Linked DNA regions of Variovorax terrae. The main gene of each other region encodes a partner of the protein of the gene in region 2 in a complex. Links are inferred from orthologs where the notes say so. Each region holds a gene or a part of one and is shown on either strand. Other genes may lie near its edges. The genes, in order: tsaD and tsaB.

Region 1 (3,198 bases), on a different replicon or contig from region 2:
TTGGGAGATGCGGCCATCATCGCCACAGCGGAACGCCCCTTCAAGGGAACAAAAGGCTACTACCGGGTCAACCTCAAGCACGCCATCAGCCGCGTGCGCCAAGGCGAGCGCATCGGCCTGGAACTGTCGTTCCACGATGCCTCGTGACATGGCAAGAGCACCGCGCATGCCGGCATCGGACAAGACATTCACGCTGGTGGGGCCGGATGGCAGGCCTTACTCCAGCCCGCTGCCCGGCACGCTCGGAGGGCATCGCGGCGGCAAGCTGTACGGCCGTCTCGATTGCCGTGCCGCGCTGCAGGCGATCGCCCGCGACGGCTATGTGAAGCACCGCGTTTTCTTTGCCGACGAGCCTACCGCCATCGCGGCCGGCTTCCGGCCGTGCGCCGTGTGCATGCCCCGGGAATACGCGGCGTGGAGGAAGACCCTGCCCGCCAAGGCCCCCAGCGATGCCCGAAGGGAAGCACGCTCATGAGCGCGCTACCGTCCATGTCCGCAGACGCGGACAGCCTCATGCCGCACGACCTGCCCGAAACCCGGATTGCCGCAGCGGACTGGCGTGCCGTTGAAGACAACCTGGGACGCGATGGCTACGCCGTGCTGCCCTCGCTATTGACACCGGCCAGGTGCGAAGAACTCGCGGGCTACTTCTTTCAGGACGCACGCTTTCGCAGCCGCATCGTGATGGAGCGCTACGCCTTTGGCCGAGGCGAGTACAAGTATTTCAGCTACCCGCTGCCCGATGTGGTCGGGCGTCTGCGCCAGTCGCTCTATCCCCGCCTGGCGCCCATCGCCAACCGATGGCACGCTGCCATGCGGATCGAAGAACGCTTTCCGGCGACCCATGATGAGTTTCGGGAAATCTGCCATGCTGCCGGTCAGCAGCGGCCGACGCCGCTTTTGCTGCGGTATCGGGCCGACGACTATTGCTGCTTGCACCAGGATCTGTACGGCGATCACGTCTTTCCGTTTCAAGCCATCTTCCTGCTCAACGAACCGGGGCGCGACTTCGAGGGCGGCGAGTTGCTGCTGACGGAGACCAACCCGAAGAGGCCCGGCCGGGCGGACGTGGTGCCATTGCGCCAGGGTGATGCCGTGGTGCTCGCCGTCAACCACCGGCCCGTTCGTTCCGCCCGCGGCTTCTACCGGGCCCATCTGCGCCACGGGGTCAGCCGGCTGCACGAGGGACAGCGGCATACGCTGGGCATCATCTTTCACGATGCCAGTTGACTCAGGTTCGTGCCTCGATGGTGCTTGACGAAAGACGAGCCCGGCCTCAGACCGTCGCCAGATCCCAGCGCGGCTTGACGTCGAACGCGTAGGTTCGCGTGGCGACCGCCTGCCCATCCTGCAGCCGCATGGCGGCGGCCATCGCGATCATGGCGCCGTTGTCGGTGCACAGGTGCAGCTCGGGGTAGTGCACGCGCACACCCAGCCGGGCGCAGGCCGCATTGAGCTGTTCGCGCAGCAGGCGGTTGGCGCCCACGCCGCCGGCCACCACCATGCGCTTGAGGCCCGTGGCCTTCAGCGCGGCCAGCGACTTCTTCACCAGCACCTCCGCAATGGCCGCCTCGGTGGACGCGGCCAGGTCGGCCTTGCGCGCCTCCAGTTCGCCGCCCAACTTCTTGGCCTGGGTCAGCACCGCGGTCTTGAGCCCGGCGAATGAAAAATCCAGATCGCCGCTGTGCAGCAGCGGCCGCGGCAGCTTGAACGCCGCAGCGTCGCCCTGCTGCGCCAGCCGCGACAGCGCCGGCCCGCCCGGGTAGCCCAGGCCCAGCAGCTTGGCCGACTTGTCGAAGGCCTCGCCGGCCGCGTCGTCGATGGTTTCGCCCAACAGCTCATAGCGGCCCACGCCGTCCACCCGCATGAGCTGGGTGTGGCCGCCCGACACCAGCAGCGCCACGAACGGAAACTGCGGCGGGTCCGCGCTGAGGAACGGCGACAGCAGATGCCCTTCGAGGTGGTGCACGCCCAGCACCGGCCGGGCCGTGGCGGCGCCGAGGGCACAGGCCACGCCAGCGCCCACCAGCAGCGCACCGGCCAGGCCCGGGCCGCGCGTGTAGGCCACCACGTCCACCTCCGCAAGGCTTCGCCCGGTCTCGGCCAGCACCTGTTCGGTCAGCGGCAGCACGCGGCGGATGTGGTCGCGGCTGGCCAGCTCGGGCACCACGCCGCCATAGGCCTGGTGCATCTGGATCTGGCTGTGCAGTCCATGGGCCAGCAGGCGCGGCACGCCCGGGCCCGCCGCTTCCACCAGCGCCACCCCGGTTTCGTCGCACGACGATTCGATTCCCAATACCAGCATGGGACCAAGTGTAAAGTGCGCGCGCGCCGGCAGCGCCGCGCAGGGTCTTGCGGCACGGATATTGCCTGCACCTGAGGCACGCCCATGAAATCCGGACTCAGCTTTCTCGTCGCCGCCCGCCAATGCGAGATTGGCGAACTCGAACAGCTCGCGCTCACCAGCGAGCTGGTGAGCGTCATCGGGCGGCTGATCCACGCGCTGCAGCGCGAGCGCGGGATGTCCAATGTCTTCCTCGGCTCGCAGGGCACGCGCTTTGGCGACCCGCGGCGCCAGCAGGTGGCCGAGTGCGAGCAGGTCGAGCAGCGGGTGCGCGAGCATTTCGACACGCTGGACACCGATGCCAGCCGGGTGCGCAACGGCGCGCGCCTGTTCAGCCGCATCGCCTTCGTGCTGCACGCGCTCGACGGCCTGCCCGCCCTGCGCCAACGCATCGGCGCGCAGGCCCTGCCGCCCGAGGAAGCCAGCGCCGCCTTCGTGCGCTTGATCGCCGGGCTGCTGAGCGTGGTGTTCGAGGCCGTGGACAGCGCCACCGACCCGGACATCTCGCGCGCCCTGGTCGCGATGTTCAACTTCATGCAGGGCAAGGAGTTCGCGGGCCAGGAGCGCGCCTTCGGCGCCGCCAGCTTCGCCTCGGGCCACACCGACCTCGCGCGCCAGCAGCAGTGGCGGCACCTGATCGAGTCGCAGGAGCGCTGCTTCGAGGTCTTCGCGGACTTCTCGGAGCGGCCCGTGCTCGACGCCTGGCACGCCAGCCAGCAGGATGGCGGCCTCGCGGAGCTGGAGCGCCTGCGCCGCATCGGCTGCGCGCCCAGCACGGATGGCGCGCTCGACGCCAACCTCAGCCAGGCCTGGTACGAGGGCTGCACGCGCCGCATCGACGCGATGAAATTGCT
Region 2 (3,159 bases):
GGCCCGCCGCGGCAGAGCGGCGCCGCCCCCTCGATAATCGGGCCATGCGCCTTTCTCCCCGGGCGACCGGCATCGCCGCCGCGGTCGTCACCGTCATCATCTGGACCTCCTTCATCGTCATCGCCCGGGCCTCGGCCCAGCGCACGCTCGGCCCGTTCGACATCGCCTTCCTGCGCATCCTCGGCGCCAGCTGCGTGCTGCTGCCCTGGGGCGCGTGGCTGGTGCGCCGCCACGGCCTGCCGGGCTGGCTCGGGCTGTCGCCGCTGTCGTTCCGGCTGACCGCGCTGACGGGCCTGTTCGGCGGCCTGCTCTATGCCATGCTGGCCTACAGCGGCTTTTTCTACGCGCCCGCGGTGCACGCCTCGGTGCTGATGCCCGGCAGCCTGCCGCTGTGGACCACCCTGCTGGCGGCGCTGATCCTGCGCGACCGCATCACGCCGGCGCGTGCCCTGGGGCTGGCCTGCATCGTCGCGGGCGACCTGCTGGTGGGCGGCAGCAGTCTGCTCGGCGCGTTCTCCGGCGGCCAGGTCTGGAAGGGCGACCTGCTGTTCATGAGCGCGGCGTTCTGCTGGGCGGTCTACAGCGTGCTGGCGCGCCGCCACGGGCTGGACGCCGTGCGGGCGACCATCGCCGTCACGGTGTTCGCCTTCATCGCCTATGTGCCGGCCTACACGCTGCTGACGGCGTGGGGCGCGATGCCCAGCCGCCTGGGCGCGGCCCCGGCCGGCGAGGTGCTGTTCCAGCTGCTGTTCCAGGGCGGGGGCTCGGTGGTGATCTCGGGCATCACCTTCACCAAGATGGTCCAGCACTTCGGCCCGGTGCGCTCGACCATGCTGACCGCGCTGGTGCCGGGCCTGTCGGCGCTGGGGGCGGTGCTGTTCCTGGGCGAGCCGCTGTACTGGAACCTGCTGGCCGGGCTGGCGCTGGTGACGGCGGGCATCGTGTTCGGCGTGCGGGGCACCCTGGCGCCGACCGGGGCTGCTATGAAAAAAGTAGCTGCCGAAGACCGCTGCATGCGGACATCGGGCTGATTTGACCTGAAAATGGCGCCTGCATGAAGATTCTGGCCTTCGACACCAGCACCGAGACCCTGTCCATCGCCCTGGGCGACGGCGCGCGCGTCTGGCTGCATGCCGGCGCGGGCGGCGCCCAGGCCTCGGCCACGCTGATCCCGGCCATCGAGGCGCTGATGGCGCAGGCCGGCCTGGGCTTCGCGCAGCTCGACGCCATCGCCTTCGGCCGCGGCCCCGGCTCGTTCACCGGGCTGCGCACCGCCTGCGCGGTGGCGCAGGGGCTGGCTTTCGGCGCCGCCGTGCCGGTGCTGCCGATCGACACCCTGCTGGCCGTGGCCGAGGAGGCCCGCCACCACCACGGCGCCACGCGCGTGATGGCCGTGCTCGATGCGCGCATGGACGAGGTGTACGCGGCCAGCTACGAATTCGACGGCCGGCAGTGGCGCCAGCAGGCGCAGGCCGGCCTGGCGAAGCCCGAAGCCCTGAGCCTGGCGCCGGGCTGGGCGCTGGCCGGCAATGCGTTCGCCGCCTACGGCGCGCGCCTGCCCGCGGCGGCGGCGCGCCTGGACGCGCTGCCCACGGGCGCCGCGCTGCTGCGGCTGGCCCCGGCCCTGCTGGCCGCCGGCGCGGCCGTGCCGGCCGACCAGGCCCTGCCGCTCTACATTCGCGATAAAGTGGCAAAAACAACCGAGGAGCGCGCCGCCGACAAGGCCGCCGCCCCCTGACCGATGAGCGCCGTCTTCAACACCATCGAAGCCCAGTTCGAGCCGCTGACCGAAGCGCGGCTCGACGAGGTCGCGGCCATCGAGCAGACCGCCTACGCGCACCCCTGGTCGCGCGGCAACTTCGCCGACTCGCTGCGCTCGGGCTACCAGGCGCAGTTGCTCACGGCGGGCGAGCAGATCCTTGGCTACTTCGTCGCCATGAAGGGCGTGGACGAGGTGCACCTGCTCAACATCACGGTGGTGCCCGCGAGCCAGGCGCAGGGCTGGGGCCGCGTGATGCTGGACGCGCTGTCGATCTGGTCGCGCGGCCAGGGCGCGCAGTGGCTGTGGCTCGAAGTGCGCGTGAGCAACCAGCGCGCCCTGCAGATCTACGAGCGCCACGGCTTTCGCCGCGTCGGCGAACGCAAGAACTACTACCCCGCCCATGGCGGCCAGCGCGAGGATGCGGTGGTGATGAGCCTGAAGCTATGAGCCTCGATCTCGACGAACGCCAGCGCGCGATGCTGGAGGCGATGCACGTCAAGGTCTGGTTTCCCCAGACCCCGGTGCAGGCCGCCGCCGCGGCCGAGACGGCCGTGCCCGCCCGCCCCGCAACGGCGCCTGTGGCCATCGCGGCTGCTCCTGAAAAGAGAGCAGCCAATGACCCGCCGATGCGGACTTCCGGCCAAAATGAGCCCGAAAACCGGCCCGTGGCGCGCGCCCCGCGCCCCGCCGGCATCGGGGCCATGGACTGGCCCGCGCTGCAGGCCGCCGTGGCCGGCTGCCAGGCCTGCAGGCTGTGCGAGCGGCGCAAGAACACCGTGTTCGGCGTCGGCCAGGCCCCGGCGGCGCCCGGGCAGCCGCCCCGGGCCGACTGGCTGATCGTCGGCGAGGCGCCCGGCGAGAACGAGGACCTGCAGGGCGAGCCCTTCGTCGGCCAGGCCGGCAAGCTGCTCGACAACATGCTCAAGGCCATCGGGCTCGACCGGCACCACAACGTCTTCATCGCCAACGTGCTCAAGTGCCGCCCGCCCGGCAACCGCAACCCCGAGCCCGAGGAAGTGGCGCAGTGCGAGCCCTACCTGCGCCGCCAGGTGGAGCTGCTGCAGCCCCGCATCATCCTGGCCATGGGCCGCTTCGCCGTGCAGTCGCTGCTGCAGACCACCGAGCCGATCGGTCGCCTGCGCGGACGCAGCCACACCTACCACGGCGTGCCCGTGATCGTGACCTACCACCCCGCCTACCTGCTGCGCAGCCTGCCCGACAAGGCCAAGGCCTGGGCCGACCTGTGCCTGGCGCTTGAGCTCATGCAGCAGCAGGCTGGCTCGGCCGGTCCGGGCTAATTTCTCGCCGCGCCGAGCGGGCTCGCGGCCGGGGCCTGGCGCGACGGCCACAGCACCGAGGCGATCGCCGCCATCATCAGCGCCACCGAGGCCCAGTCC

Evidence for each region.
Region 1: the proteins of tsaB (region 2) and tsaD are in contact, whole or in part, in a solved structure (PDB 4WQ4), measured with the Escherichia coli proteins. The link is inferred for Variovorax terrae from one-to-one orthologs.

What each region holds. Positions count from the first base shown.
Region 1 is NZ_JALGBI010000001.1:1,006,016-1,009,213, reverse strand. The notes cover bases 292-3,181. They hold tsaD (tRNA (adenosine(37)-N6)-threonylcarbamoyltransferase complex transferase subunit TsaD), read right to left. Parts: upstream 2,306-3,181; coding sequence 1,277-2,305; downstream 292-1,276. Other genes in these bases: MMF98_RS04715 (nitrate regulatory protein), read left to right, coding at 2,390-3,181; MMF98_RS04725 (2OG-Fe(II) oxygenase), read left to right, coding at 514-1,230; MMF98_RS04730 (Ada metal-binding domain-containing protein), read left to right, coding at 292-475. Outside these bases: MMF98_RS04735 (2OG-Fe(II) oxygenase), read left to right, coding at 1-147; more of MMF98_RS04730, read left to right, coding at 167-291; more of MMF98_RS04715, read left to right, coding at 3,182-3,198.
Region 2 is NZ_JALGBI010000003.1:532,799-535,957, forward strand. What follows is about bases 46-2,896. They hold tsaB (tRNA (adenosine(37)-N6)-threonylcarbamoyltransferase complex dimerization subunit type 1 TsaB), read left to right. Parts: upstream 46-1,054; coding sequence 1,055-1,738; downstream 1,739-2,896. Other genes in these bases: MMF98_RS21885 (DMT family transporter), read left to right, coding at 46-1,031; rimI (ribosomal protein S18-alanine N-acetyltransferase), read left to right, coding at 1,742-2,209; MMF98_RS21900 (uracil-DNA glycosylase), read left to right, coding at 2,206-2,896. Outside these bases: more of MMF98_RS21885, read left to right, coding at 45-45; more of MMF98_RS21900, read left to right, coding at 2,897-3,060; MMF98_RS21905 (DMT family transporter), read right to left, coding at 3,057-3,159. UniProt on the Escherichia coli protein: Required for the formation of a threonylcarbamoyl group on adenosine at position 37 (t(6)A37) in tRNAs that read codons beginning with adenine.